DNA from 3 places in the Dyadobacter sandarakinus genome. Region 1 is predicted to be linked to each of the others. Evidence: riboswitches for the same ligand, from Rfam matches in the RefSeq annotation. Region 1 holds a riboswitch; each other region holds the start of a gene.
What was found. A riboswitch is a leader RNA that binds a small molecule or an ion and turns the genes downstream of it on or off. The one in region 1 is predicted to bind S-adenosylmethionine.
Positions count from the first base shown of each region.

Region 2: linked by a shared signal. The riboswitch ahead of HWI92_RS08725 (hypothetical protein) and the one ahead of HWI92_RS02150 (peroxiredoxin family protein) in region 1 are both predicted to bind S-adenosylmethionine.
Region 3: linked by a shared signal. The riboswitch ahead of HWI92_RS24280 (homoserine O-acetyltransferase family protein) and the one ahead of HWI92_RS02150 (peroxiredoxin family protein) in region 1 are both predicted to bind S-adenosylmethionine.

Region 1 covers NZ_CP056775.1:513,874-524,259, reverse strand. The annotation lists gene HWI92_RS02165 (SusD/RagB family nutrient-binding outer membrane lipoprotein) at 1-977, opposite strand, end outside; gene HWI92_RS02160 (SusC/RagA family TonB-linked outer membrane protein) at 991-4,182, opposite strand; gene HWI92_RS02155 (cysteine desulfurase family protein) at 4,223-5,401, opposite strand; gene HWI92_RS02150 (peroxiredoxin family protein) at 5,459-6,733, opposite strand; SAM riboswitch class I at 6,880-6,973, opposite strand; gene HWI92_RS02145 (sulfatase-like hydrolase/transferase) at 7,173-8,912, opposite strand; gene HWI92_RS02140 (hypothetical protein) at 9,615-9,989, shown strand; gene HWI92_RS02135 (ABC transporter permease) at 10,050-10,386, opposite strand, start outside.
Region 2 covers NZ_CP056775.1:2,179,156-2,189,541, forward strand. The annotation lists gene HWI92_RS08705 (UbiA family prenyltransferase) at 1-388, opposite strand, end outside; gene HWI92_RS08710 (glycoside hydrolase family 26 protein) at 385-1,488, opposite strand; gene HWI92_RS08715 (Lrp/AsnC family transcriptional regulator) at 1,679-2,158, shown strand; gene HWI92_RS08720 (EamA family transporter) at 2,161-3,111, shown strand; gene HWI92_RS08725 (hypothetical protein) at 3,153-3,395, opposite strand; SAM riboswitch class I at 3,490-3,584, opposite strand; gene HWI92_RS08730 (sulfatase) at 3,890-5,317, opposite strand; gene HWI92_RS08735 (arylsulfatase) at 5,381-6,988, opposite strand; gene HWI92_RS08740 (hypothetical protein) at 7,221-8,144, opposite strand; gene HWI92_RS08745 (ThuA domain-containing protein) at 8,444-9,349, opposite strand; gene HWI92_RS08750 (M1 family aminopeptidase) at 9,420-10,386, opposite strand, start outside.
Region 3 covers NZ_CP056775.1:5,849,072-5,859,457, reverse strand. The annotation lists gene mobA (molybdenum cofactor guanylyltransferase) at 1-592, shown strand, start outside; gene HWI92_RS24285 (glycerophosphodiester phosphodiesterase) at 764-1,534, shown strand; gene HWI92_RS24280 (homoserine O-acetyltransferase family protein) at 1,574-2,626, opposite strand; SAM riboswitch class I at 2,789-2,896, opposite strand; gene HWI92_RS24275 (M20/M25/M40 family metallo-hydrolase) at 3,031-3,969, shown strand; gene treA (alpha,alpha-trehalase TreA) at 4,001-5,551, shown strand; gene HWI92_RS24265 (PhzF family protein) at 5,678-6,466, shown strand; gene HWI92_RS24260 (DMT family transporter) at 6,467-7,348, opposite strand; gene HWI92_RS24255 (OmpA family protein) at 7,424-8,806, shown strand; gene pth (aminoacyl-tRNA hydrolase) at 9,410-9,970, opposite strand; gene pyrR (bifunctional pyr operon transcriptional regulator/uracil phosphoribosyltransferase PyrR) at 10,037-10,386, shown strand, end outside.

The DNA.
Region 1 (10,386 bases):
TCACCCAGTTTGGAGGTTTTGGTAAAACCCAGCTTGGCAGCCGAATCCGCCGGCAGCCCGTTTGTTACGCCAATGTAGCCGGTTGGAGTTGCATCTGCGGTTTTGTTTGCAAAAATCGGCAGGCGGGGATCTTTCAGTTCCTGTAGTTTGTCGATCACCGACTTGCTCACGCGGTAATCATCACGTGTTTCACGGTCTCTCGAAACCGGGTTCTGATTGGGGGAAGCCAGGTAAATGAGTTGCGCGGTTTCATCATTGGACGCAATCAGCTGCGTTTTGTCGGCGGCCAGCTCGGCTACCACTGCTTTGGCAGTTGCCGGATCTTTGTCGGCAATGCGCAGAGCAATCCGCAGGCGCAGCGAATTGGCAAACTTCTTCCATTTGACCAGATTTCCGTTGTACACCACATCCCCGCCTATCGGGCTTCCTGACGGATCGATCAGGTCAGCCGCTTTTTTGAGATCACTTAACAATCCCAGGTAAACATCTTTCTGCGCATCGTATTTTGGTGTTAACGTTTCCTCTATTTTCACCGCCTGACGGTAAGGAATATCGCCGTACAAGTCCGTCAGGATCTGGAAAGACCATGATTTCAGGATGAGTCCGACAGCCTGGTAGTTCACATTTCCTGTTTGTTCCCCGATTTTAATGATCTCCGAAAAATCGGTCAGGCCCTGCGAATACAGGTTTGTCCAGATGTTCTGGATATTGGAAATGCTGACGGTGTATTTGTCGACATCCGTATACTGGATTTTAGCCCAATGCTGCACAAACAGCGTCGTGGTTTCCATGGAAGCATCCGAGCCCAGGATTACGTCCGCATTTGATTTGATTGCATTGGCCAGCAAATAATCCGGCTGGGCACGGATCGCCTCATTTGGATTTTCATTAACCTCTTCTAACTCAATCTGGCATCCCGCAAAAAGCAGGGACAGTGAAGCAATGGCAATTCCTTTTGCTACTATATTTTTTTTCATGATTGTCTATTGATTAAAAGCCGATCAAAACATTGAATCCGTAAGAACTCGTGGTCGGTAGCTGTAACGATTCCAGTCCTTGCCCCGTGTTGGCCGTGCTGAATGCAGTTTCCGGGTCGATATTGTCTGCTTTCTTTTGCAGGAAAGCCAGGTTCCGGCCGTATACCGAGAAGATCAGGCTTTGCAGTTTGAACCTGGACACGAAAGCCTGCGGAACGGTGTAGCCCAGCTTCACTTCGCGCAGTTTGATAAATGAGGCGTCTAAAACACTCGCTTCATTGATGCCCGCACTGTTGCTATACACGCCTTTGTAATAGCGCTCTGCCGGGATGATGGTCGTATTCGGCTTGCCGTCGGTGGTGACGCCCGGTGCAATAATCCCGTCGTCGTACACCACAGCGCCCGATGGTGCGGCGGCCGCATTTGCAACCTGCACAGCTACGCCGGCTTTGTTATTTCCGGGATAATAGTAGGACAACCCGCCGTGCTCCGCATCTCGCCCCGGCAATGTCGACGCCAGTACGCCGGTGTAGCGGCCGGTTGCATTGGTAGCCGAGTAAATCGAGCCGCCTTGTTTGGTGTCAATCAGCACACTCAGGTTGAACCCTTTAAAAGAAAATGAGTTGGTTACCCCGCCGATCCATTTGGGCGTGTAATGTCCCAGCACTTTGAGCGTGGGGTCTTTTGCAGGAATACCCGTCGACCCGATGATCATTTGCCCCGATGCATCCCGCGCATAAGCCGAGCCAAACAATGCACCGTAGCCCAATCCTTTGCTTGCATAAACCGTTACGCCATTGGTACCCAGCCGGTAATCGTTCAAAAAGCCTTCGTCGTCCAATGCAATTACCTTGCTGCGGTTTCTTGAATAGTTTACTCCCACATCCCACCGGAAGCCCGAATTGGTTTCAATGGCTTTAACATTCAGCATCGCTTCAAAACCCTTGTTGTTGATGTGCCCGGCATTCAGCAGCTTTTGCTTGTAACCTGTCGACGGGCTCACATCGGCGCGCAGGATCTGGTTATAACTGTCGGTATTATAGTAGCTCAAATCCAGCCTGACCCGGTTTTTGAACAAAGCCACATCGGCCCCGATCTCCGTCGATTTGGTAATTTCCGGTTTCAGGTCCGAGTTCAGCAGTACATCCGAGACCGTCAGCAAGGGTGCGCTGCCGAAAGGCTGGTTGAAAGGATACGTATTGATCAGCTGGTAAGGATCGGTATCCTTTCCTACCTCGGCCCAGCCGCCGCGTATCTTGACGTAAGTCAGCACATTGCTTTTGATATTAAACATATCCGTCAGCACCAGACTCGCATTGACGGATGGATAAAAATATGAGTTGTTACCGGTCGGAAGTGTGGACGACCAGTCATTCCGGGCAGTAAGGTTGAGGAAAGCGTAATTCCGGAAACCGATCTGTGCCGAGCTGAAAGCACTGTATACTTTTTGTTTCCGCAGAACATTGGACGATACCAGCGGATCGCGCGAATTGTTCAGCGTATACAGTCCGGCTACGGCCAGCTTGGGCGCCTGCTGCAGGTTCTGCTCATTGAAGTTGCTCCGCAGGTTACCGCCGACAAGCCAGTCCACCTCAAAATCTTCACTGACATTTTTGTGGAAATTGAAATTGAAATCCGTATTGTTCTCATTCACAATGTAGCTGTCCTCGGTATAGGAGCCGAAAGGCGTACCATTTGTACCATAAGCCACCTTGAATTTACGCTTATCATTGTAATAATCATTTCCGGTGCGCACGGTGGCAGTGAGCCAGTCGGTGATCTTGTAGTTCAGATTTACATTGCCAAAAAAGCGGTCGCGACGCTGCTCGGCGGTATTTTCGTATTGCAGCAGATAGGGGTTGCTGTAATAGCTGTGGTTCCAGTTGTAATCAAAACCGCCTTTATTATAATCTTTCAGTAATTCCGTATTCACCTGCCGTCCAAACCACAAAAATTGAAGCATAACGCTGCTCCCGCGACCCGAAGTACCCGGCAGGTTGTCGGAAGCATTTCTGATAAAGTTGGCACTGGTCGTCAAAGTCAGCTTTTCATTCAGGCGGAAAGTGGTGTTTACGCCGAAGGAATTTTTGGAAATGTCCGTGTTCGGGATCACGCCGGTCTGCTTGCTGTTGTTGAACGAAAACCGGTAGTCGAATTTCTCGTTCGAGCCTGAAACCGACACGCCGGTGGTGCGGGTGTGGCCGGTTTCAAAAAAGTTTTTGACATTGTCAGGATGTGGTACAAAAGGTGCCGGCTGGCCCTCTGAGAAAAATTGCGGGATCAGCCTTCCATCCATTTTTGGCCCCCAGCTTTCGTCGGTCGCATCATTGACACCGCCTCCTTTTCCGTTGACATAAGAAAATGCCCCGCCGGTTCCCTGACCGTAAATGTTCTGGTATTCAGGCAAAACCAGGAGCTTATCAAATGTATACCCAAAGTTCACACTCACACCCAGGCCCTTCTGCGTGCCTTTACCGGATTTGGTTTTAATCAAAATTACTCCGTTCGAAGCCCGTGAGCCATAAAGCGCCGCCGCATTGGGCCCTTTCAGAACACTGATCGACTCAATGTCATTCGGGTTGATGTCGGCAATTGCATTTGCGAAGTCCCGCGAGCCATTTGCGCCGGCACCCAGCTGGGAATTATCCACCGGAATCCCGTCCACCACGAACAAAGGCTGGTTATTGCCTGCGATAGAAGTTTCGCCCCGGATCACGATCCGCGACGAGCCCATCCCACCCTGACTATTTGTTATGTTGACACCGGCGATTTTACCGGATAATGCATTTACGAGGTTATTCTCCCGTGCTTCCGCGAGGTCTTTGGTCTGCAATTCCTGTACGGCATATCCCAGTGATTTTTTCTCTTTGGCAATACCCAGCGCTGTGACCACCACTTCCTGCAGAATGGTCTCATCGTTTTCCAGCTGCACGTCGAGCCTGCCGTTTTCCGGCACATTCAGTTCAATCGTTTTCAGACCGATAAATGAGAATGTCAGGACCGAGCCGGGTGCTGCTTCAACAACATAGCGGCCCTCCCCGTCGGTTGCGGTGCCTTTGGACGTGCCTTTGATCAGAATGGTTACACCCGGCAACGCTTCACCGTCTGTTTTGGAAGTTACCCTGCCGGATACATTGATGTTCTGTGCAAGTGTTATTTGCACAAAGCTGAGCAGGAAAAAAATCAGGACTAAATTTTTCTTCATGAGGCAGATATCAGTAGTAAAAAATAAATAAGCATTGTGCTTAATGTGTCAATTCAAAATGAAAGCGGGATTGATTGGTTTTCTGAACGGGGTTCGCCCTGTAAATGCCTGCAATTGCCTGCACGATGTGGTCCACCTCGTCGAAGGTATTGAACTTGCTGAATGAAAAGCGGACATGCTCCTTATCCGGCTGATGAGGTAATGCACTGATAACGTGCGAGCTGCCCTGGCTTGAACAGGCACTGCCGCCTGAAACGGCAATGCCCAGCTGATCGAGGCTTTTTACCAGACTGCCCGTGGCCGGACAGGGAAACGACACGCTGAGGATGTTGGCCAGGCTACGTTCCGGCGAGCTGCTTTCGCCATTGTAACCAATGCCATCCACGCCGCATATTGCCAGCTTGCGGATCAGGTATTGTTTCAATGCAGAGACTTTTTCATGGTTGACAGCCATGTCGCGGCAGGCTACTTCCAATGCTTTTGCCAGGCCGGCAATGCCGGATACATGCTCCGTCCCGCCTCTTTGTCCATGCTCCTGCCCGCCGCCGAAAATCTGCGCAGGGATTGTATGTTTTTTATTAATGTAAATAAACCCGGCACCCTTGGGACCGTGAAACTTATGCGCGGAACCTGCCAGCAAATCTATGTGCGTCTCCCCAAGGTCAAGCTGCTGCTTGCCGATGGTCTGCGTTGTGTCCGTGAAAAAAATCGCATCAAAGTCCCGGGCGAGGCTGCTGACTGCCCTGACATACGTAAGATTTCCGATTTCATTGTTGCCATGCATCAGGCAAATGAGCGTACGCGGATTCGCACGCAGGAGGTTTTCAAGGTCGTGAAGGTCTGCATTTCCACGTTCGTCGAGCTTTACAAAGCTGGTTTTGATGCCGCCTTTTTTCTCTTGCTGCAAAATGGTCTGCAGCACGGCCTTGTGCTCGATCCGGCTGGTAATTACATGATCGATGTCATAGGCTGCAATCGCACCCGAAATTGCAAGATTGATCGCCTCCGTAGCGCCCGAAGTAAAGAAGATTTCGTCCGGAGAAGCATTCAAAAGTTTGGCTACGCTTTTACGCGCCTGGTTCACCACCTCTTTTACTCTCCGCCCAGCCCAGTGCGTGGACGAGGGATTACCGAAGTTTTGGATTAAAAACGGCAGGATTGTTTCAATGACTTCCGGATCAAGCGGAGTCGTGGCGGCATTGTCACAATAGATTTCCATATTCAGTCAGGTTGTTGATCTGCGTTTTCAGTTTGTTGATTAATGCATCTCAGCAGTTCAGGGCAGCGGCTCACTGATCAGCCGGGCGAGGTCTTCATTCCATTTTTTCACGTAGTCCTGGTAAAACTGGCCCGTACCTTTGCCCGAGAAACCGGTATGGATTTCCTTCACTTTTCCGTCCCGGCCTACGATAATGGTCGTCGGGAAAGCAAGAAACTTGTCTATGGCCGGCAACTTTTCCGCCACAGCATTGCCGCCTACCTTTCCGGCAAACAGGATATCATACTGCATGTCATACCGGTTTTTGAGTTTGGTCAGCGCATTTTTTGCAAAAGCGGGATCATCCTTCGCCTCAAAAGCCAGCGCAATTGCCTCTACGCCTTTGCTCTTGTTTTCCTTGTACCAAGGCGACAAAAACGTGATCTGGTCAATGCAGTTCGGGCACCAGCTGCCCATAATTTCGATCACAACTACTTTGCCTTTGTACTTTTCGTCCCGGAGCGAAACCGGCTTGCCTTCCAGGTCGGGAAATGTAAAATCCAGCCTGTCGTAGCCCGGTTTCAGAAAAGTAAGCGCATAGGCATCGGGCAATGCAGCTTTGTCATCCTTGATTCCCTCAAAGCGGGTGGGGTGCGCACCCGCGCCGATGGTTCCTGAAATGGATTGGTCGCTGCTGATCTTTCCCTTCACGTAAGCAGGGCTCGACCCCGTCACACCTGACAGGTAAAACTCGTCCCCCTGCACATTGCCTTCCAGCTCGCGGCTGTCACCGGAGACAGAAAGAATGATTCCGACCAGCTTATTTCCTTTTTGTTCAAAAACCGCAACCCGGTCGGGAGCAGGCTTTCCTTCCGCATCCGCATCTGGCTTAATTTTCACCCACCACCGGCCTGAAAGATCGGCTTTGGGAGCAACTTCTTTACCCGGCTCAATGAAACGGTAGGACTTTCCCGGCGCGGCTGTGAAAGACAGTGTCCGGCTGTTGTTACCGGGCACCAGGCTTTTCTGGACACCCGAGATGCTCCCGTCACTTTCAATCCTGGCAAACCAGGCAGTTTCAAAAGTGTTGAGATTAACCTGGATGGAATCCCGGGAAATGAATCTGCCCTGGAACTCGTCCCGGCGGTCGCCATTGATCGCGGTAAAAACCGGGGCTTTGCCTGCACCATTGCTGACCTCGAAGTTAAACGGGACTTCAATGTCGCCAATCTTGAAAATACCCCGCCAGATGCCATCCTTCAGAGCGGTTTTCTGTGCCTGCACATTCAGGGACGAAAGCAGCAAAACGGCTGATACTGCATAAGTTATCAATCGGGAGGAAAAGCTTTTCATGTTCTTCAATTGTTTGTTTTAGGTAAATACCATCGTTTTCTTCACCATCCTGACGGCCGGTAAAAAAGACAACCCTACACTTTCCGGAAGGCACCAACCCTCCTCGTTTTTCACTTTACTCTGTTACTCCGCTTAATGGATTCTCAGATTTATCATTAGAATTAGGTTGGGGCACCTTAAAAAGTCATAGGTTGCCAGAAGATCACAGAGCCTAACCTCTCCCTTCCTTCTTTATAAATCTATTAATTCGATAGACAAAGTTGAAAACAAAATTCCAGAATGCAAAGGCATTGCAGAAAATGTTATCATTTTCCAGCAATCAGGGGGTATTTGAGGCGGAAAAATCCTATTTCAGGATGACATCAGGAAGGAATTGCAAAGTATTATCCTTCGCTACCAGGCGTACTTTTCGTTCGATAGTAAGAGCATGAAGGGTGGATTACTGCACCAGTACCAGTTCGATTGCGCGGACATCAGCGAATTTCTGACCTGCCAGTTGTGAGACGGACAGCTTCAACTCGCCGGTCCCTTTTTCCAGCGTCCAGTCTCCCACGTACAACGTTTTGAATTCTTTTTCATAAGACTCAGCCTCCCGCTTCACCCGGTCCGGACTTGGGATCAGTTCCGGATCGAAGGATTCCTTGATCTTTCCGGAAATACTTTTCCCATTCAGCTCGGCTTTAAATGTGTTGCCTACGCCCGATTCCGGACTTGTGTACAGGATGCTCACTTTGTATTTCCCGGTTGTATGTACATCCACATTCCAGGTCACATAGGACTGGGTATCGTTCCAATTGGCGATCCACGACGAGTTGGGTGCAGCGCTGCTGTATGAAAGCGTGCCGGTGGCGGAGGGATGCAGGATCGCATCCTGGGAAGGAAGCGTGGTTTTGGGAAAACGAGGGTATCCCACAGGAATTGGTCTTACGGAGTCGACTTCCCGGAAAGTCGTTTTGTACCAGTGATCCAGCTCCGAAGCCAGGCTCCGGGTGATGTCCGGATTTTGCTCTGCGAGGTTGTTCTGCTGGGTTGAATCTTTTGACAAATTATACAAAGTTCCATCCTGATACACATACGGAAATTGTCTCACGCTATGTGTTTTATTGATCGAAGAAAACAACAATCGCCCGGGTAGCCTGGCTGCTTTGCCGGTGAGTACCGGTTTCAGGCTGATGCCGTCGAGCGGCCTGGTACCGGTAGTTGCAATTCCGGTCAGGTCGGCCAGTGTCGGAAGAACGTCGATGTAGGCTGCATTGCCTTCTACCACCTTCCCCGCGGGGATTACGCCAGGCCAGCGGATAAAAAAGGGTACACGCACACCTCCTTCGTCGGCCATACCCTTGCGTCCCCGCATACCTCCATTCCACCGCCACGAATTGGGACCATTATCGCTCAGGTAGATCACGATTGTGTTTTCGGCAATTTGCAGGTCGTCCAGCGTTTTTAGTATCCTCCCTACATTATCGTCAATGTTCTCGCACATGGCCAGCGCCGAAATCGTTACTTCTGTTTGCTCCTGCGTTTTGTTCTGACTGAATTGCCGGATACCGCGGGCTTTTACCCGGTCATAATATTGGTCGGGAACCTGAAAAGGCGAATGCGGCGCATTGAAGGGGACGTAGCAGACAAACGGTTTGTCTTTATTTTTTTCAATAAAACCGATTGCCTGGTCTGTGAGGTCGTCGGTTATGTAGCCTATACTTCTTACCGCCACACCATTGTGGTCGAGCATGGTATTGAAGTAATTGGCATAGTGGCCACTCAGAAAACCATAGAATTCATCAAAACCCCGGCCGTTCGGATGATAAGGATACTGGCTTCCGTTATGCCATTTTCCAAAAGCGCCCGTCGCATACCCTGCTTTTTTAAACAGATCGGCAAAGGTTAACTCATCCAGGTTCAGGAATTCTTTGGAATTGCTGACTCCCGAAACACCCGCCTTATAATGGTACCGGCCTGTCAGCAAACCGGCGCGCGTGGGCGCACAGAGCGGGGCCACATAAAACCTGGAAAACCTTGCCCCTTCCCTGGCCAGTTTGTCAATGTTCGGGGTTTGCACATTGGCATTCCCATGAATGCTCAGGTCGCCCCAGCCCTGGTCGTCGGTCAGGATCAACACAACGTTTGGCCGCTTTTGTGCCAGTGCATTATGTATTAAAATGCTTGTAAAAATGAGCAAACAAATTATTCTTGAAGCATATCGCAGGGAATTTCTCAAAGTGCAAAGGTTGATTAACAAGCTGAACAAATGTGTTTTACGGGGCATGTCACGCCGGCTTGTGCCGGAAGCCCAATATCGAAAAAAAGCGGCTGACCGTCATGTATTTCAGCAATTTTCTGTCTGCGCCTGGTTCCGTCATTTTCAAGCAACTACCCTTTTTTTTAAACTTGACATACCTCGCGTATGCTCCCGCAGTTTAATCAGGCATTCCAAGCTTAGCAGCAAAACCACTAACGCTTCATCCTATACGCAGTACCAGGGGGCTTCGATGCAAACTACTTGCGGCAATGCGTCCATGCCTGGTATATCGTAGCAGAAACTTTCCTCCGCACAAAAGATCAGTCTAACCCGTATGGACGCCCATCATGAATCTTACAGTTTTCTTTGAAACAAAACCAATCTGCCTGCTCACGCAAATGAACCGCAGAAAAAGCATTTAACCCACCACAAGCTGTAAAAATATATGAAGTCTACTTATTTTGTATAGTACTTAGAATCTTGTTTATTTTTGCGTTTACCAACCACCAGCATTTCTAGCCCATTTAGCATGAGCCTCAACTACATGGCCCGCAGAAATGATCACGACGATGCTGCTGATCCACGGCATATATCCCTTTTTTACGCATACCCAAATGATCGGAAATCTGGGCGTACTGGAATATGTTCATTATCTGGGACAAGCTTTTCGGGACCTTTGCGGAGGAAGATGAGGAGCCAAGATACGGCCTTACGCGGCAGCTGGAAAGCCACAGTTTTTTGTGGCAGCACTTTCACTATCTGGTGGAACTGGGTTATGCGGTCGCGCTAACACCCGGCCTTGCAGGCAAGGTAAAATTAATCTTCGGCCGCCCCGCCGATTTTGATCCGGCATTCAGGGCCAGGGCAGAAAAAGGACTGCTGGTAATTTTTACAACCTACTTCTTTTTCCCGCATCCGACTATCGTGCTGGTTCTCAGCTTACTGACTTTCATGAGCCTGGCCGGGTTCACCAGTCTGCAAAGACAGTATTTGAGGCGTCTCTACGGAGGACATTAATGGTTTCAGTTTAATAAAACCCATTTGCAAGTCCATTTCTTGATAGGAATGCCCGTCTGTTTATTCGCTCCGCAGCGACTTGACTGGATTCAGCAAGGCGGCGGCTATGGTCCTGCTGCCGATGGACAATAACACCATCAGCAGGATTAAAACAGCGGGACCGGCGAACAGGTACACGGTGAGTTCCGTACGTGATGCGTAGTTGTCGAGCCAGGCATGAGCTAGGAAGTAGGTCACAGGCAGACCGATTGCAATGGAAATACCAACCAACATCAGGAATTCTTTGGACAGCAGTAAAACCAGATTTGCCGTGGTCGCACCGATAACCTTCCGTATGCCGATTTCTTTTGTTCGTTTGGACGCCGTGAAAGTGGCCAGCCCGAACAATCCGAGGCAG
Region 2 (10,386 bases), 1.7 Mb from region 1:
CCGGATACTTTTTCAGCCTGATCTGCCTCGAACTGTATGCGCGCGAAGCAGCAATGTACAGCACAATGCAGCCGGCGAATACCACATTTACGAAAATAAGCGCCAGAAAGGTTGCGGCCAGGTCAAGAAAAATCGTGAGGTAAAAAAGCCAGACTGTCGGCTGAGGCGGTCGTTCCAGCCCGCCAATGCTCTCTTCATCCCGGTCTACGTAGCTGTTGTAACCGTTGCTCGACGGATATACCAGCAGGTGAATGATCAGGAAAGCGGCCAGTGCCTGCCTGTGCACCACAATTTCGGCCTGACTGTATGCAAGCAGAAATAGAGGGAGCAGGAAAAATGAGAAAGGGATCCTCAACAACCTTACGGTATCCCGTACCGGCAGGCTCATCGGTATAATCCTTTCAGGTCGTTCTCAAACAAAGTATACGGATCATTGTAAAACTTTACAAAATCGGGCGCACTGACCTGATCGGGAAAGGGTGCGTAGTAGTGGGTAGGACTTTTGGTGTCATTCCGCCAGACGAGCACGTAACAAAGATCCAGCTTTTCAGCTTTGAGCGTTTTCAGGAGCGTTTCGGTCCACCAGATGGGATTGGGAATACTTTCGAGACCTGTTTCCGTAAATGCGGCCAGCTTGCCGGCTTTCCGTGCATAGCCGGATACTATTTTCAGTTTTTTCAACCCTGCATCCAGATCATACTTTCCGTCCCGCCCGAAGTCGCCGTAATTGTCCATTCCCACCATATCAACCCACTCGTCACCCGGATACCGTTCCAGGAAATCAGCTTCCGAACGAAACTTGTTGTCGGGAGAAAACGCGTAAATGAAGTTATGTACATCCAGACTGTCGCGCAGGTATGAAACCGTAAACCGCCAGACGGAAATAAAATCTTCTCGCGATGTGTGTCCCTTGCCCCACCAGAACCAGTCGCCGTCAAACTCATGATAAGGCCTGAAAATCATGGGAGCGAGTGTCCCGTCTTTGGCCCTGACCGACTTTGCAAAGTCGCCTACCGTTTTCAGGATCTGCTTATACTGCGTATGGTGCGACCCACCGGGTTTGATGAGGGCCATGGATGCACTGGAAACCGAATCTTTCCAGTAAAATCCGCCGCCCGAGGCAGGATTGGAAAAGTGCCAGGCAACTGTGGTCAGCCCGCCACGCTCATAAGTATCCACTACATTATTACGCAGTCCCTCCGCGTAGGCAGGAATGGCATCCGCCGGCCTGCCCGACAGTCCGCTGAAATCAACCCCGATCACCGCCGGGTGCGACCCTGTAACCGATTTTACATCCGAGCGGTCGTGCTCGCCCGACCAGCCGTGCCCATATTCGGTAGCATGCTGGTGGCCAAACAGTACGCCTGTACGTGCGAGCGCACCCAGGTTCCTGTACAGGTTCCGGGTCTGAAGGGTGGCTTTTTTGTCGATTTGTCCCAGGACATTACCCGAAAGGATCAGCAGGAGCAGCAGTAAATGATTTTTCATCGGATCAGAAAAACGTTGACAAACTGAGTTGTTCCCAAATAAATGAAGTTATGGGCGTTTTTTTCTATAAACAGAAAAAGAAAACCTCAGAGAGATCGCCCGGCGCCTGAGCAAAATCAAATGAATGAATAAAATTCAGAGATTTACTTAACGGACTGCATATTATTCGGGATATCGCTTACTTTGCAGAATGATAAGCGGAACTGATATTTTTCTGGATAAAACAGACCTGGCAATCCTGAGACTCATGCAGGCGAATGCACGCATTACTAATGCCGACCTCGCCCGTGAGCTTGATATGGCACCGTCGGCTGTGCTGGAACGTGTCAAAAAGCTGGAACAGCGCGATGTAATCCTGCAATATACGGCCCGCCTCAACCCCGCAGCGGTCAACCAGAAACTGCTCGCATTCATTTCTATCAAATCGTCGGAGGGAATGGGGAGCAACCACACTGCCCTGGAACTTGCCAAAGTGCCTGAGGTACAGGAAGTGCATCATATTGCAGGGGAAGACTGCTACCTTGTAAAAGTACGCACTGCCGACTCTGCCTCACTGATGGCATTGATGCGGATGACACTTTCCCGTATCCCCAATATCATATCTACCCGTACCACGATCGTGCTGGAAACCGTGAAAGAAGAACAACAATTAGTCATACCGGAAAAATAAAGATGATGCAGACACCAGGCAAAGCTCCTTCGTCCCTGTTAGTTGTGCTGGCATTTGCCACCGTTTACATTGTTTGGGGATCCACCTACTTTTTCATTCAGCGTGCGCTTGCCGGCATGCCGCCCTTTTTCCTTGGCAGTTTCCGGTTTATGGTAGCCGGAATGATCATGATGACGTGGAGCCTGCTGCAAAAGGAAAAACTGTTTGACTGGGCTGCAATGAAGCCTGCAATCATCACGGGTTTGCTTTTACTATTTGTGGGGAATGGGGTTGTGATCTGGGTCGAACAGTTCCTGCCAAGTGCAATGGTGGCAATTATGGTTTCGTCCGCTCCGATCTGGTTTGTAGTGCTCGACAAGCCGAAATGGTCTGAGAACCTGAACAATAAAACCTCCATCTTCGGGCTGCTGATCGGGTTTGCGGGTGTGATCCTGCTTTTCAGTGAAAAGATCATGATCTCCATGTCTTCGCTCAACAGTTCCCGCGACCTGTTTGCATTGGGGCTGGTGGTACTTGGCTCAATGTCCTGGGCGGGCGGTTCGCTGTATTCCAAATACAATGCGGTGTCGCCCTCGGCAACCGTAAATTCTACCTGGCAGATGCTGACTGCCGGGATCGCATTTATGCCCGGTGTCATTTTTTCCGGAGAGCTGAGTAGCCTGGACCTAGGGAAAATTCCTGCCGATGTATGGCTTGCGACTGCCTACCTGGTCACATTCGGATCCATTGCAGGATTAAGTGCCTACGTGTGGCTGCTCAAAGTACAGCCTGCTACCAAAGTGAGTACCTATGCGTATGTAAACCCGGTTGTAGCGGTAATGCTGGGTATTTTCTTTGCAAAAGAATCCATATCACGGATCCAGATCATCGGACTGATGATCATTCTTGGAAGCGTGCTCCTTATTAATCTACACAAATACAGAAAGCCCAAAACACTTACACCCGTGGTGTAGATCGTGCATGCCCGGCACCCGAAGCGCCGGGCTGCGCCTGCTTAGTACCTGGTTACTTTTTCAACCCGGGAAATATCCTGGTTGCGTTTGATAAGCCTGACAATCTGATCGAAGTCGAGGATGTTAGCCACCTCCACGGATATCGTACCGACAAAGTCTCGGCCTTTGCTGATGAGGTTGAGGTGCTGGATTTTGGCACCGTTTACAGACTCTACTGTGGTGGTAATGTTGTAAAGGCTCAAACCATTTCTGTAAATGACCCTGAGCAAAAAAATGTCCTTCATACGCGTTGTTTGTTAATGGCTAAAAATAAAACAGCTACTCCCTTGCGGGTCACATCATGCGCACTCCTTGGTTACTCCGGTGGTTGGATGTTGAGATTTATCCATAGAATTAGGTTGGGGCACCTTATCAGGTTTACAGGTTGCCAGAAGATCGTAGAGCCTAACCTCTCCCTTCGTTCTTGATAAATCTAGTAATTCGATAGACAAAGATGATATATTGAACTGAAATTTACAAGTTTGCGTAAAAAAAAATTGAAGTGTCTGGAAGATAGCCGAGAAAAATCCCCAGGAGCGTAAGTACAGCCTGATTATGAGCGGGAACAATGAATATGCCCCTTACGGGTTGCATGAACGCAATGCATTCTCCCATAAGCAGCTGCACACCGGCATGCACCCTGGTTACAGGTGCAATACCGGTGTGCATTCCTCAATTCCAGCCAGTCATGGCAGCAAAGGTGCCATCGTTTTTCATCCGGCTGAACCGGCCAAACCAATCACTGTGCGGTGAGGGGATACCCTTTTTTCAGCAGGCCAGCCAGTTCTTTGAGCGTAGCTGTGTACTTGTCACTTTTGTACAGATTGGTAAATTCGTCGGGGTCGCTGCCGTGATCGTATAGTTCGATGCCGGCGCGGCCTTCATCCCACTCGGTGTAGCGATAGTGCTCCGTACGCACGCTGCGACCGAAAATATTGCCGCGCCGCACCTGCGTGTAGGCAGGCTTGTCCCAGGCTGCAGCCGGGTTTTTCAGTAATGGGGTAAGGCTGTAACCCTGCAGTTTTTGTCCCGGATCAAGCCCGCAAAGCTCTGAGAGTGTGGGGTAAATGTCAAGCAACTCCACGGTCCGCGACGAAGATTTTCCCCTGGTACCACCCGGTACTGAGAAGATCAGCGGAACCCGGGCCGAATTTTCAAAAAGGCTCTGCTTCATCCACTGTCCGTGCTGGCCTACGTTGTAGCCGTGGTCACTCCAGAGGACAATAATTGTCTTGTCTGTCAGTTTGAGCCTGTCGAGCTCGTCGAGCACCCGCCCTACCTGCGCGTCCATAAAGGTGATCGTGGCATAATATGCGTGCAGCGCCTCTTTCCGCTGGTCAACCGATAATCCCCAATTCGCAGGCTTGGTAAAAAGCGCAGCTTCGGGAATGTCGTCCAGGTCGCCCTCCTTTTCAGGTGCAAGCGGCACTTTGCTTTCTTCGTACATATCAAAATACTTTTTGGGCGCTACATACGGCGAGTGCGGCCGGTAAAATCCCACTGCCAGGAAAAACGGTTCATCCTTCTTTTCATTCAGGATCCGGATGGCTTCGCTGGCCACCTTTCCGTCGGTTTGCTCCTCATCCGTACCTTCGGTAGCCCGCCATGCCAGCGCACTGCCCAGCCCGCGATCGGGTGTCAGGTTTTTAATCAATGCTTCTTCATCCTTGTCGCGGCCGCGCGGATTTACACGGCGGTGCCACGAAAGGGTATCATCCAGCCCATCCGTACCGATCTGTCCCGGAACACCATAGTGGTATATTTTACCAACCCTTGCACTGTAATAATTGTTGTTCTTAAACAATTGCGGCAGCGTCACAATGTCGGGCAGGTTCTGCCGGAAGTGGGTCTGCAGTTCGTAAATGCGCGTAACATCCGGCCGTTGGCCCGTAAGCAGGGAAGAGCGGCTCGGACTGCAAAGCGGAAACTGCGTATAAGCCTTGTCGAACCTGACCCCGCGTCTGGCCAGCCGGTCTATATTGGGCGACTTGACGAATGTATTACCGTAACATCCCAGGTCGTTGTTTAGATCGTCCACGGCAATAAACAACACATTGTACTGCTGCTTTGCCTTTTTAGGACCGTCTCCGGCGTAGCTTTCAGGAGCCGGGCATTGCGCCAGCAAAAGGGCCAGTGCCCCGGCAAGGGCGTATTTTCTCTTCATCATTACAGTTGATTAACCATTGTTCCTTTTCATAAAACAACTAACCTGATCGTGCCTGGAAGGTTTTCATTTTCCGGCTTTGGCCTTTTCATAGTCGTAAAACCACTTGAACGTTTTATCATAATCCTCTGCTCCTACCCGCTTGTACCACGACTCGTACTGCTCCACCATTTTTTTTGCTATTGCAGGTTGTTTGTCAAACTGGTCATTGAGCTCGGTGCGGTCTTTTTCAATGTCATAAAGCTGCCATTTTTCGGTTTTCTCGGCTACCAGCTTCCATTTGCCATCCAGGATCGCGCGGTTGTTTTCGTGCTCCCAGAAAATGGGAGCTTTGCGGGTGATCGGCTTACCGGTGAATGCAGGTTTCAGGCTCGCGCCTTCGAGCGGCTGAATGTTGTTTCCGTCGAAAGTTTCCGGGTATTTTGCACCGCCCAGGTCTACCAGCGTAGCCATGATATCAACAATATGCGCAGGCTCTTTTTCGAACTTTCCATTCCGTGCCGCAGGAATTCCGTTGGGCCATAAAACGATGCCCGGAGAGGAAATACCGCCCTCGTGCGTGTGGTGCTTGTAAGCCCAGAAAGGCGTGCAGGCGGCCTCAGCCCATCCCTGTCCCAGAAACACATTTGATTTTGCATCGCCCGGTTTGTCGCCGTCGTACTTTCCCTCAATCCCGGGCTCGGCATTGCCGCCATTGTCCGATACAAACAGGATGACCGTGTCGTCAAACACACCCCTTTTTTTGAGACCGGCAACCAGGTCACCTATGCTTTTATCCAGGCGATAGATGACTGCTGCATAAATAGCCATCATATCATCATACTGCTTTTTCTCAGCATCGCTCAGACTTTCCCACCGGGGAATATTCGGGTTTCTGGGCGGAAGTTTCCAGGATGGATCAATCAAACCCAGTTTCAGCTGCTTCTGGTAGCGCTCCTGCCGCAGTTGCTCGTAACCTTTCAGGTATTTGCCCCTGAATCTTGCAATATCTTCCTCCGGTGCCTGCAATGGAAAATGGGGTGCATTGTGGGCCAGATAGAGCATAAACGGCTTTTTCTCGGTCACTGCCTCGTCAATGAAACGCAGCCCGAAATCTGTCCAGAGATCCGTCGTGTACCAGTCTTTTGGCACCTTATCGTAGTTGGTCGTCACTTCCTCACCATTCAGAAAAAGCTTGGCATTCTGACCTTCGGCATAGTAAAAACCACCAGCAGGTGCATTCAGCGAGCGTTTGAAGCCGCGGTTCCACGGGTACACGCCATGTTGGTGACCAACGTGCCACTTGCCCGTCATCGCTGTAAAGTATCCGGCACCATTCATCACTTCCGCAATTGTCACCACATGGTGGTTCAATTGTCCGCGGTAGCTTGGGTGGTCGGCACCTTTATCGTCCATCATGTGCCCGATCCCGGCCTGGTGGGCATATACACCCGTGAGCAGGGTCGCCCGGGTGGGGCAGCACCGGGCGGTATTGTAGAAGTTTGTAAAACGTACTCCGCCTTTGGCCAGCGCGTCCAGATTGGGAGTTGGTATTTCGCTCCCATAACAACCGAGATCTGCATAGCCGAGGTCGTCGGCAAGGATCACAATGATATTGGGTTTCTTCTGGGCCAGCGCCGGGGTGAGTGCCGGCAGGAAGAGGAAGAATGCAAGTCTGAGGTAATTTGTAATCATTTTTTGTCGGATTTAGTCTCGTCACTTGGTTAGTGTAGCTTGGGGACAGCCTGGTACCGGCAGGTTCGTCCGCAATGGTGCGTGCGGATGCATGGGGGTTTTGTTTTTGCAGGCTGCAAAGGCTTTTTAACGTGGTATCTGCAGATAACAGACTTGCAATAACCCGCGTGGAATGGCATGGCGGAAGTTACCGCCATGACATATACGCCAGGAAATAATCAGGATTTGCGTCTTATTTAACCGCAGCAAACTTTTCAAGCTTTTGCTTTTCGTCTGCGAGGCGTTTGGGCTCACCTTTCAGGTAGCCAAACTGGTGAAGGTCCTTATCGGCATGGTCTGCCACCCAAAGCAGAAACTTCTTAGCCTCAGGATTGGAGTTTTGTTTTGCAATAGAAAAATGAAGGTACTCGACCGGCACGTTCCTGATCTTGTCAGCTTCTACTGCGGCAATTACCTGATCCAGGTTATCCAGTGCTTTTTCTTCTTTCGATACCCGGCCGTTTCCATCCAGGTCAACCGGTATAATGGTCAGCCCCTCCACCGGCCGGCGGGTTTGCAGGTCGTAAGCCAGGCCGGGTGTGGTATAGCTTACGCCGGTTTCATCTTTTAAAAGTGCCTTAATCAGGTGCTCATCGGCTCCTGCAATGGTTTTTCCTTTGATGTTCTGCTGCACATACCCGAAGTAGCGTGCAAACGTCAGCGGGGCACCGGCCTTTTGCAAACGCGTATAGATCGTGTAGTTGGATGGCAGTGTTTTATCTTTCTCAGCATAAATGTCGTGAAAGTAAATTTGCTTGTAAGTCTTCTCATTCAGCCCTTTATCCGCATATTCCTTGGCAAACTCCGACTTGGCATTGGCGATCGGCAGCAGGGCGTACCTGCCCACGGAGATGTACTCGCGGGTTTCCCTGACTTCCTTTTCCTGCTCATAGGCTTCAATCAGCAGGTCGTATTTTGCAGGGTCGGTGATGGTTCGCGTTTCAATGCGCAGGTTGGCCTGCGGATTTTCAGCCTTATAATCCCTGATCCACTTTTCAACCAGCGGATAGGCGAAGCGAACGCCGGTGATCACTACTTCATTGGGTGATTCCTGGGCAAATGTCTGGTTAAAAACAAGCAGCGCCGCAGCCGCAAGTATTGCTTTTACACTTTTCATGATGTTGTTTTAGCTATGAATGATAAGGCCGGAGTGAGGCCGGTTAGAGGTAATAAATTCAGGCAGGACTTCCGTCAGAAACAACAACTGGCCGGACTCAGGGATGAAAAAGAAGCGACCACCATAGTTGCACCAATGCAGTTCGAAGAATAAGTATTCATCGTTATCATTATTAAAACGGTTATGAAAATGATTATTTCTGCTGGTGGTTAACAGATATAATCTACTAGTTTGATAGACAAAGTAAGTTTAAAGAAATTGGAATTGCAACCCGGAACAGCAAAAAATACCCAATGCTTTTACCTCAGCTGCTTGGTCAATGCATTCAATTCATCTTCTGTGGGCGTTGCGGAAGGAATGCCGGCGGGCGGAACATCCATACCGGCTGTCCAGACGATGGCATTCAATACGAGCCGGCGATAGTTATCGTTCCCCCAGTTTTTATGAAAATGCCCGCCTGTAAACCCAAATCCCCTTCCCCGCCCCGGCCGGTCAAATGCCCATGCCAGTGTTTGCGGTTTTTTATCTTCGAGGACATCCTTTCTCACCCCTGCATTGTTGGAATGTGTCCCGTCCGGGCGGTTCAATGTTTCGGCTGGCGGCACGGCAGCCAGCACCGGGGTTATGCCACTTTTAGAAGTAGGAAAACGAAGATGATAGTACCATTCATCCTGTATGGAAAATGGCTGAACACCCCGGGTAACCGGATGATCGGGCAAGGTTTTGAACTCCGCCACCCAGCTGGGGTTCACCGACCAGTTGATCTCAAAGTACCCGCCGATCCACGATAACATATGGTTGCCCTGCGTACCTTCGGGCACCTCCAGTGCAAAATGCAGCACAGCCAGACCTACGCCTTTTTTCACCAGTTTATCTATATGCGCGGCATGCTTCATCAACAGCTGATCTCCTCCACCGTCTGCATAAATGACAATGGCGTCAGCCTTGTCCAGCACCGTGGTGTCCTGCGGCCAGGCATTGCGTAACACCGCCGCATGGATGCCGTGACCGTACGCATTGAGGGCAGCTGCCAGCAGTGTACAACCTCCGTTATGCTCATGCTCGCCTTTTCCATGACTATCAGGACCGGCAATGAATACGATCTGGCGGGTCTTCGCTTCTTCCTGCTTTTTACCAGGTTCCTGTGCGAGGGTTTGATATGCCAGCAGCAGGCATGCGATACTGACTTTCAGCGTCTTGTTCATATTCATTTCGGTTTACAGCGATTGTGCCGGTTTAATCTCTGAACCTCAGATGCATAAAAACCACGCCATCCTACTCTTTGGCAAACCGGAACGTGCCGGCATCTTCTCCGTGGCTGCCCGTGAGGTGGAGCAGGTAAATACCGGGCTTCAGGCCGTCTGTTTTTATTTCGACCTGATCTTTCCAAATCACTTCCTGTGCGCGCTGCATAACTCCTTTTCCATCAAGAATCCGCATCCTGAAATTGCCCTGTCCCTTCGGCAAACCTTTAACAAAAAGCGTGTTTTTTACAGGATTCGGGAAAACTGAAATGGCACTCACCCGGGGCACGCAGCCTGCGTGCATACGCGAATGATAGACTTTCCCATCCTTATCGGTTTCTTTAACTCGATAGTACCTGTCACCATCGCCCGCACGTGCATCGTCATAAGTATAGAACTGCTGTCCAGAGCCGGCGGCCTCCAATGCCGCCAATGAAGTCCATGCAAGCCCGTCGTTACTGACTTGCACTTCAAAAATGCCAGTATTTGCTTTGTTTTCCGTTTTCCAGGTCAGGTGTGCATTTCCATTCAAGCATTGGACCTCAAAACTGCTGAATACCAGGGGCAACGATTCCGACATTTTGGTTACGGTGTTATTAGCACTCAGGAGCCACACTTCCGGATCAAAAACAACCTCATCCGCCACAAAACCCAGCACCTGCTTGAACAGCTGCCCGCTCGCCGTATGGTCGAGTACTACCAGCTTTTGCTCGCCTGATACCGTGTTGCGGAACAGCAGCGGCACCGGCAGCCGGAAAAACCCTACGCTGGGATGGGACGTGGTTTGGCTCAGGCGTATTTCCACCGCATTACCTGCCGGATACCACTCCACCTGGTACGACGGGTAGCCCTGGCCATTAAACCATTGATCAAAAAAGTAATCAAGATCCCTCCCCGAGGCCAATTCGAGGTGTGCCTGCAGATCGCTGGTGGCAGCATAACCATAAGCCAGCGCGGGATCATTCAGGTATTGCGTCAACCCGTTGTAAAATGCATTA
Region 3 (10,386 bases), 740 kb from region 1:
CAAGCCGATCGGAATTGTTGTTTGTGGTGGCCTCAGCACACGCATGGGCACGGACAAAAGTCTGCTCGTTTACCACCAAAAACCACAGCGGTACCACCTGTATGACCTTCTTGCCCCAATATGCAGCGAAGTATGGCTGTCGTGCAATCCTATGCAGGCTCCATCCGTCCTGCCCGGCTTTCGTGTGATAACCGACGCGCCTGAATTTGCCGGAAACGGACCCATAGCGGCCTTGCTTTCAGCCCGAAAAATGCTGGGTACCGGTGACTTTTTGCTTGTTGGATGCGATTATCCGTTCATTTCGGAGGCATCATTAACCGGCTTTTTACATCACATTGATCCCGGAAGTATCGCAGCTGTACACTTTAATCGGGAAGGCTGGTACGAGCCGCTGCTTGGCTGGTACTCCGCAGCAAGTATTCCTTTACTGGAAAGCTCTTTTCATCAGGGAAAAACCAGTCTTCAGTCTTTTCTGAAAAATTACAAGACGCAGCAGTACACTCCTCAAAGTGAGCTGACTATGACGAGTGTGGACACGCCGCAGGAATATGAGCATGCAAGAATGCTTTTGCAGCAAAATTCGGAATTATAAGTCTTGCTCTGTTTTTGTCAATGTGTGCCCAGGTGAAAAGCGGAAGAATTAATACAATGCTAACATTGCTGGCGCAAAGTTGCTGTAATTTTCGCCTCCGGAAATCAGTCAGGCAGGGTTAAACTGCGCGTGCTGGTTCCTTATTGAAGTAGTTAAAACTTTTATTACCAAATGAAAAAAATGATCCTGGCCATGACACTGGCCGCATTCAGCCTTACATCCTTTGACGGTATGTCGCAAAATAAGAACAAGGTGATTGCCCACCGGGGAGCCTGGAAAAATACCGGCGCCACCGAAAACTCCATTGCTGCGCTGGAACATGCAATCAAAATGAAGTGCTATGGCAGCGAGTTCGACGTACACATGTCGGCCGACTCGGTATTGTATGTTTTGCATGACCATTCCATTAAGGGTACCAATATTGAAACGACGGGCTCCGCTGAGCTGTCGCAGATCAAACTGGATAATGGCGAACCGCTCCCTACCCTGGAAGCTTACCTGAAGGCCGGTGCAAAACAAAAGAAAACACGTCTGATCCTGGAAATCAAAACTTCCAAAATAAGCAAGGAACGTTCACTGGCCCTTGCCGCCAAATGCGTTAAAATGGTGAAAGACCTGAAAGTAGCCGGCATTACGGACTACATTGCTTTTGACTTCGATGTTTGTAAAAAAGTAAAGGAACTGGCGCCGAAAGCTCACGTGGAGTACCTGATGGGTGACAAAACGCCTGAGGAGATCAGGGCAGCCGGACTGGATGGTATTGATTACCACTACACCGTGATCAAGAAAAATGAAGATTACATCCGCGCCATGCACGACCAGAAAATGACCACGAATGTATGGACCGTCAATGACGAGGAAACAATGAAATGGCTGCTCGAAAAGAATGTGGATTTTATCACTACCAACGAGCCCGAGCTGCTCCTCCGCATTACAAAATAGATTTCGGGAGAATATAGGATCAGTTGCAAAAATCGGGGCTTACCCGATTTTTGCGGTTTGAAGCTGTCCGTTTGTTTCCCGCCAGGCGCGGATCACCTGTGTGAGCTGCTTGTATTCGATCAAAAATCCATCGTGACCATACAGGGAGTCTATTTCCTGAAAAACGGCATCGGGAATGTGGCGGGCCAGGAACTGCTGCTCCGATAGCGGGAAAAGCAGATCCGACTTGATACCCAGCACGAGCGTTTTGGCCTTCACCTGCCCGAGTGCATGTACAATACCTCCGCGATTACGTCCTACATTGTGGGAGTCCATGATCTTGGACAGTATCCAGTACGAAAATGCATTGAACCGCTTCACAAACTTATCACCCTGGTACTGCTGGTACGACGATGCCCTGAAATCATCAATCTGATCAGGATTGTCGCGAGCCTGGGTGAAATTATAGGTATCATAATTACGATAGGAAAGCAATGCAATGGAGCGCGCCGCCCGCATTCCCATGCTTCCCGCATCGTCTTTTTCTTCCTTAAAAGTAGGATCCGCCGCGATCGCCATTCTTTGTGACTCATTGAATGCAATACCCCAGGGAGAGTGCAATGCATTGGATGCAATCAGGATCAGTTCTTCAAAAATGTCGGGCACTTCCACCGCCCATTCCAATGCCTGCTGCCCGCCCAGCGAGCCGCCTATGCACATATTAATTTTGCGGATACCCAGCTCCTGGCGAAGCAGGTCCAGTGTACCAACCACGTCACGGACCGTTACGGTGGGAAAGTCGCGGTAGTAAGGCTTATGCGTTCTCGGATTCACCGACAGCGGGCCTGTGGAGCCGTAAGCCGACCCTAGTATATTGGCGCAAACCACAAAATGCTCCCGCGGATTGAAATATTTATCATCCCCCACCAGCCCGTCCCACCAGTCGGTCGCATTGGCACTGCCCGTCAGTGCGTGGCAGATCCATACAACGTTGGTCCCTTCCTCATTGATCGACCCGTAAGTAGTATAAGTAAGTTCAAAGCCTGGCAGCTCCCCGCCCATTTCGAGGGCATAGGCGTAGGGATATTTAAAGATTTTCTGTTCCGGTTGCATAGGTGCCAGCGCACGTGGTTAAATTGTTTTTTATACCAGCCTACCATTGCCCCGCAGGACAAAAATAAACCATGAGCCGTGCCATTCAGGATTTCACGGGTATAAGAGAATATAAAGCCACTCGGCTTACAGAAATTTCCAAAAGTAATTTCAAACGAATTGAATTTATATCTCCTAATAACTTAGGTGGGAATTAGCACCTTTCTCCACAGTGGTAGCAGGTTGCCAGAGGTTCGTAGAGCCCATTCTCTCGCCTCTTCTTTATAAATCAACTGCTGGCAGTGAAGCGAATTGATTGATGTTGCAATATTAAAGGCAGGTGCCTGAAAAAACAAACAAATGCCGAAATTCTCTTGTGAGGCCTTCCAGCGGGCTTATCTTTGGCGTTTTGTTACCCGCTTTTTATGAAAACTGTTCTTATCTGCCTTCTTTCCTTCTTTACAACACCGCTCTTTGCACAAGGTATCCGGCCCGATCCGGAACGCATCGCCAAGCACGTCAACAAGCTTGCGTCCGACAAGATGAAAGGACGCGGTACCGGCAGCCGGGAAAATAAAAAAGCGTCCGAATACGTCGCGCGTGCATTCAAAAAATACAGCCTGGCGCCCAGGGGTACCACGGGATACTATCAGCCTTTTACCGCCAAAATCCGGCGTGTGGTCGTCCCCGACAGCATACGTGAAACCAGGAACGTTATTGGCTTTCTCGATAATCAGGCACCCTATACCATTATCATCGGAGCGCATTTTGACCATCTGGGCATGGGCATGCAGGGAAGTTCCAAAGCTGAGAAGCCCGAAGGTCAGATCCACAATGGTGCCGACGACAATGCGTCCGGAGTGGCCGGACTGCTGGAACTCGCCAGGTATTTTTCTGAAAATGGTGTGAAGGAAAGCTGCAATTTCCTGTTCATTGCATTTGGGGCCGAAGAGCTGGGGCTGGTAGGCTCGCGCTACTTTGTAAACAATCCTACTATCCCGCTGAACCAGGTCAACTTTATGTCCAACATGGATATGATAGGCCGGTACGATCCTGCGCGCGGAGTAGGTATCGGCGGGTTTGGTACTGCCTCCGAGTGGCCGGCGGTTTTTGAAGGTGTAAAAGGTGATGCCAAATTCTTTACAGACAAGGCAGGCAGCGGCGGCTCTGACCACGGTTCATTTTATACCAAAAACATTCCTGTACTTTTCTTCCATACCGGCGGCCACGACGACTATCATAAGCCGACGGACGATCCCGCCAAAGTGGATTCCAAAGCGGAAGCTGCCATCCTGAACATTGAGATCGCGATCATTGAAAATGCCATGAAGCTTCCCAGGCTCACTTTTAGTGAGGTAAAGTAAGTCGGATGTCTCACCCTTAAACAATCAGGTTTTGTTCGGTTTTGTCGCCCCCTCTTTTACTTACGGTCATTCACATGTTTCACCCGAAGATTTGTACGGAAGTTTGTTCAGGGATGTGCAAAATAGTAAAATATTCAAGGATTCCAAAACTTTTGCCGACTCCCTGCCGATCGATGATCCTGTACTGATTATAGAAAGGTACCATCACGAGAAGAGTGAACCTGGGTTCAATTTGTCGCAGTTTGTTGAAAAACATTTCCAGATGCCGGCACATTACGTGTCCACATTCCATGCAGATACTTCCAAGCCCGTTTCCGACCACATCGAGAGGCTGTGGCCCGTACTCACCCGCCAGCCGGATTACCAGGAGCGGGGCGGCTCGCTGATTCCCCTGCCCCATCCTTATGTAGTACCCGGCGGACGGTTCCGTGAAATATATTACTGGGACAGCTACTTTACCATGCTAGGGCTGCGCGAATCGGGCAAAAAGGAGCTGATCGGGCATATGGTTGAAAACTTTGCTTACCTCATCAACAGCTTTGGCTATGTACCTACAGCCAACCGGACCTATTACCTGAGCCGGTCGCAGCCGCCTTTTTTCTCCCTGATGGTGCGTCTTTACGCCGAAATGGAGGATAATAAGATACTGACGCGCTTCCTGCCGCAACTTCAGAAGGAGTACAACTATTGGATGAATGATGATGAAGCAGCAAAAAAGGACTTTACGGCCTACCGGAGAGTAGTACATCTACCCGGCGGCAAGGTTCTGAACAGGTACTGGGACGACCGGGCGACACCCCGGCCCGAATCGTACCGGGAGGATGTTGAGCTGGCGGACGCAGCTTTTGAAAAATACGGCACTCCGCGTGACCAGCTGTACCGGCACATCCGCGCAGCTGCCGAATCGGGCTGGGACTTCAGCAGCAGGTGGTTTGGCGATGAAAATGATTTTTCTACGATCCATACAACCGATATCCTGCCCGTAGACCTGAATTGTCTATTGTATCACCTGGAAAAAACACTGGCAGAGGCATACCTGCTGGGCGATAACCGTAAAATGCACCTCGAATTTGAGGAAAAAGCAAAAGCACGGGTAGTGGCTATCCACGAATATTTCTGGAACGACGAGCGGAAGTTTTTCATGGACTACGACTTTGTAAAGCAGCAATCTACCCGGCCCCTGACACTGGCCGGCCTTTTTCCATTGTTTTTCAAACTTGCGCGTAAGGATCAGTCACACTACATCCGCGGCTATGTGCGGCTCAACTTTCTGAAATCCGGCGGTTTGCTGACCACCAAAGTACGATCGGGACAACAATGGGATTCGCCCAATGGCTGGGCTCCTCTCCAGTGGATTGCGTATCAGGGATTAAGAAATTACAATTTCAACCGCATTGCCAATCAGCTCAATGAGAACTGGCTTTCCCTGATTGACAAGGAATTCAAGCACTCGGGTAAAATGCTTGAAAAGTACGACGTGGCCGATACCAACCTGCTGGCCGGCGGCGGCGAGTACGAAAACCAGGAAGGTTTTGGCTGGACCAATGGCGTATACCTGCGGATGAAGCGGCACCAGCGGTGAGCACCCACTGCATTTTATAATATGCTAATGAGTTTCTAATCTGATCTTGAAAAATTCCAGACAATACTCCTTTTTGTAGAAGATATTTTTAATACCTTGGTATATTATCATTCCACCGAACACTCCATGAAACTTTCCATATATCAGATTGATGCTTTCACTGATAAACTTTTCGGCGGTAATCCTGCTGCCATTGTTCCCCTTGAAGAATGGCTTCCCGACGCTACCCTGCTGGCAGTTGCTGCTGAGAATAACCTGGCCGAAACCGGCTTTTACGTACCAACTGAAAATGGATTTCATATCCGCTGGTTTACACCTACGGTAGAAGTAGACCTTTGCGGACATGCCACGCTGGCAGCTGCCTACGTGATTTTTAATATAAAGAAATACGATGGTCAGCGCATCCGCTTCGAGTCGCGCAGCGGTGAGCTCATTGTTGATTGCATGGACAACTGGCTCACGCTGAACTTTCCAGTCGACCAGTTTCAGGTAGCAGTACCGCCACCCGCATTGGTGGAAAGTATCCATTCCGTGACGATGCTGGAAGTGTACAAAGGCAGATCCGACTACTTGGTTGTACTTGACTCTGAGCAGGAAGTACTTGACCTCGATCTGGACATCATCATCTTGTCAACCATCCCCGCCCGGGGTATTATTGTGACCGCGCCCGGTAATGACGTGGATTTTGTTTCAAGATTCTTTGCACCGCAGTCAGGCATTGACGAAGATCCTGTGACAGGCTCGGCGCATACGACGCTCATCCCGTACTGGGCCGAACGTCTTTCTAAAAACCGCCTTACCGCCAAACAACTTTCCAAGCGCGGCGGCTTTCTGAAATGTGAGCTCGATGGCGACCGCGTGTACATCGGGGGACAAGCCAAACTTTATCTTGAAGGCGAAATCCTGGTCGACTGATCAGGATTTTTTGCCAGCAAGCCGGGTACGCTGGCCTGCATACAAGCCGCCGATCACCAGCAGGGTGCCAAGTACCGTGTAAATGGTAACCGGCTCATCCATAAGCCACCAGGCAAAAAAGAAACCGAATAAAGGACATAGAAAAAGCCAGAGCGAAGCCCGCACCGTATCCAGGCGGAGCAGGTAAAACCAGCATATCAGTCCCACGATCGACACTGCCAGGCTGAGCCATAACACCGACCCCCAGAACCTCATATCCCATTGTGCAACTGAAAAATCGCTGAACAGCAAAGTAGCAGGCAGGAGCAGCAAGCCCCCGATCATCACCTGCCAGCCATTAATCAGCAGGTTGGGCAAAGTCCACTGGATGGTAGCATAGTAAACACTCGCTGCCGACACAGCTACCATGCTGACAGCCAGCAGCATAATACCGGCAGGAGTTGTATGACTGTCACCCAGCAGCGGGTAAGTAGCCAGTCCCACGCCCGCCATTCCCATGATAATTCCCATCCACTCCTCACTTTTCGGACGTCTTTTGAGCCACCAGGAGGAGAGCAGCACAATGATCAGCGGGTTGGTGGAGGTGGACAGACTGCCGATACCCGCCGCTGTGAATTTCATGGCAAACACGTATAAACCCAGGTAGAGCGTTGTATTCAAAAATCCGAACAAAGCCAGCTGCCTGAACTCCGTCCTGCTGGGCAGCCTGTACGACGGATCGCGGGTAAACAAGTACGAGAATGCAAGTAAAATGCTGCCCGCGATGAAAAAACGGATATTTGCCAGGAGCAGCGGGGGTACAGATATTACACCGAATTTGGTAGCGACCGACGCCGATGACCAGAGAATGGAAAACAGGATTCCAATGCCAATATTTTTCACACGCAAACAAAAAATTATGTCCCAAAATTACGTGATGTATTTCGGCTTCGCTGTTCACTTTTCATATTTTTGGGCATGAGTAACAAAATAATCGGGAAGCTCACCACCTTGTTTCTGATTATCCTGTGTGGTTCCCGGGTGTTTGCACAGCAACAGTGGACCTATGATTTCAACAATGGGTTCAACCCTATCGAAAGCGGCGGCATTGCATTGAAACCGCTGGGCACACCCGGACAGGTTGTCAAAGAAAAGATTCCCGGCACGGAAGATCTCAGCAGAAGTACGTATGTATTTGAGAAAAACAGCGGTCTTCAGTTTAACAATGCGGAGGCAAAAGGTTTTCTGAATAAATCTTTTACTGTCGAAATCTATTTCAAACTCGCGGAGCTCGACAGCTGGAAACGTGTGCTTGACTTCAAAAATCGCAAGAGTGACTATGGCAGCTACATCTACGACGGCAAGCTGAACTTTTACGATTTTGCAATCGGAGGAAAGGCCCCGGTCCATGCTGATCGTTACGTGCACTATGTATATTCCCGTGATTTTGAGACAAAAATCATCAAAATGTACATTAATGGGCAATCAAAGCTCGAATTTAAGGATCCGGGTACGGAAGGTATGCTGGATGCCGACCAGGTGCTTAACTTTTTCCAGGACGACCTGATCGCCAATCATGAGTCGAGTTCGGGGACAATTGCGCTCATCCGCCTCTACGACCGGGTGATGACGCCTGTGTTCATCCGCAGGAGTTATCATACCATTGCCAAGAGCTATGGGCAAAAAGACACAGAAGATGAGGAAGTTGCCTCTTCAAAATCTGCTCCCGGCGCCGGACCGGCAAAGAAAAATTTATCGCACGTGACAGGCAGGGTGTATGATGGCAGCAACCTTCGTCCGGTCAATGGAGCCGACGTGCTCGTCAGGAAGTCGGCCAATGACTCGCTGGTAGCACGTACCAAAACTGTGGATGGAATCTACGAGTTTGAGCTGGTACCCTTTGAATCCTACCGGATCTCGGCCCAGGCAGACGGATTTGAGCCGAAGAGCATTCCGGTAAAAACCACCAACAGAAATCAGGAAGTCAAGTCGCTGATCAGCCTGAGCCAGGAATCCTTTACAGCTCCGATGGTAACTTTTTATTTCAAGCAAGGCACGGACGAGCTTGACGGCACTGAGGCCGAGTTAGACTCCGTTGTATCTTACTTTCAAAAACGAACCGATCTGCGGCTGATTCTTAAAGGACATACCGATAATACCGGCGACTTTGAAAAGAACATTGAGCTGTCGAATATGCGTGTCAATGCATTGAAGAACAAGCTGCTGCAAAAAGGAATAAGTGCAGAACGCATAGAGGGAAAGGGACTCGGACCTGCGCAGCCTACCCGCGTCAACCGGTCGGAAGCACTGAAAAAATCGAACAGGCGCGTGGAGGTATGGGCGGAGCCTGTAAAAAGATAAAGCCATCTCACTGAGATGGCTTTATACTGACTATTCCTAAACCCTTAACCTTTTCTTATCTTAAATATCTTTCCTGAGTTGCCTGGCCAAAATCCGGTTTCATCCGGTTATTCTGCTTTGCCAGTCTTTACAGTAATTCACACACCATTAAAAACGTTCCAGCTATTTATTAAAGTAACAAACTTATGAATGTTACTCACTTTTCAGCATTTAAGAAGCAGCGTAACCTGGTATATATACGAATCGGTTCTTTCTGGCTCTTTTTAAAGCTGCGACTAAACATCTTTTCAGTTTATAGCCGCTCAAAAACATTTCACAGGAATAAGAAACACCAATATGCACCGTTTCTACCTGTCCTACATGCTGAATTGTTAAACTTATACAATTCAATCACAATGCAAATGTCATTAATAATCTTGAAATTACAAATTGTACAAAATCCTATCAGCCGAATTTTCTTTGGAATTAAATATTAATATGAGCTATATTATCCCACAATCCTATCACTTCTATCCTTTTCCATTTGCATAAATTTGGCTTAAAGTAGATATTTCAAAATAATCTACGATCTTGAAATATTTATATTTTATTAAAAATGTACAATCATTGGTTATAATTATTCATTGTTGATTGTATTCCCATAGTGCAAAAAGAAGTAACAATATCCCCGGCTTTATCCAGCACGAAAGGTAATTCTGACATTTCTTCGCTTGAAAATGCTTTCAGCACGTAGTCAATTTGCCTCCCACGTGGAAAATTATTCCCTATTCCAAATCGAAGTCTGGGGTATTCGGTAGTTCCAAGTAATTCTTCTATATTCTTCAAACCATTATGACCTCCGGCACTTCCCTTGGGCTTGATCCGCAATGTACCAAAGGGGAGCTGCAACTCGTCAACGATCACCAACACCTGCTCGGCCGACACTTTGTACTGATCCATATAGTAGCGCAGCGCCTTGCCGCTCAGGTTCATATAAGTGGTTGGTTTGATCAGATGAATCTGCCTGCCCCTGAACTTCCACTCGGCCGTAAAAGCGAGCTTTTCAAAATTAAACTTGAAATCATGCTGTGCCGCCAGTCTGTCCAGCACCATAAAGCCCGCATTATGCCGTGTGAAAGCGTATTCCGGACCAATATTGCCCAAGCCGGCAATCAGATATTTCATCGGGTAAAAGTTTTTGATTTCGTGATTGAGCGTTTAATTTAGGCTAAAATTCAGGGAAATTATATCATGCCCCAAAAACGATTGATCCTGAGCAGCCCTCTGCTGGAAATTATGACCAGCCGACTTTGCCAGCAACTCATTGAAAATCATCAGGACTTCTCCGACTCAGTTGTGATGGGGCTCCAACCCCGCGGCATCTACTTTGCAGAGCGCATTGTGGTCAAACTGAGGGAGCACACAGGCAGGAATATTCCTCTCGGCCATTTGGACGCTACCTTTTATCGTGACGATTTCCGAAGAAGAGAGTCGCCCCTTTTGCCCAATAAAACCAACGTTCCCTTTCTGATCGAGGGCAAGCGCGTGATTCTGATCGATGATGTACTCGCCAGCGGACGCATGGTACGTGCAGCCCTGGA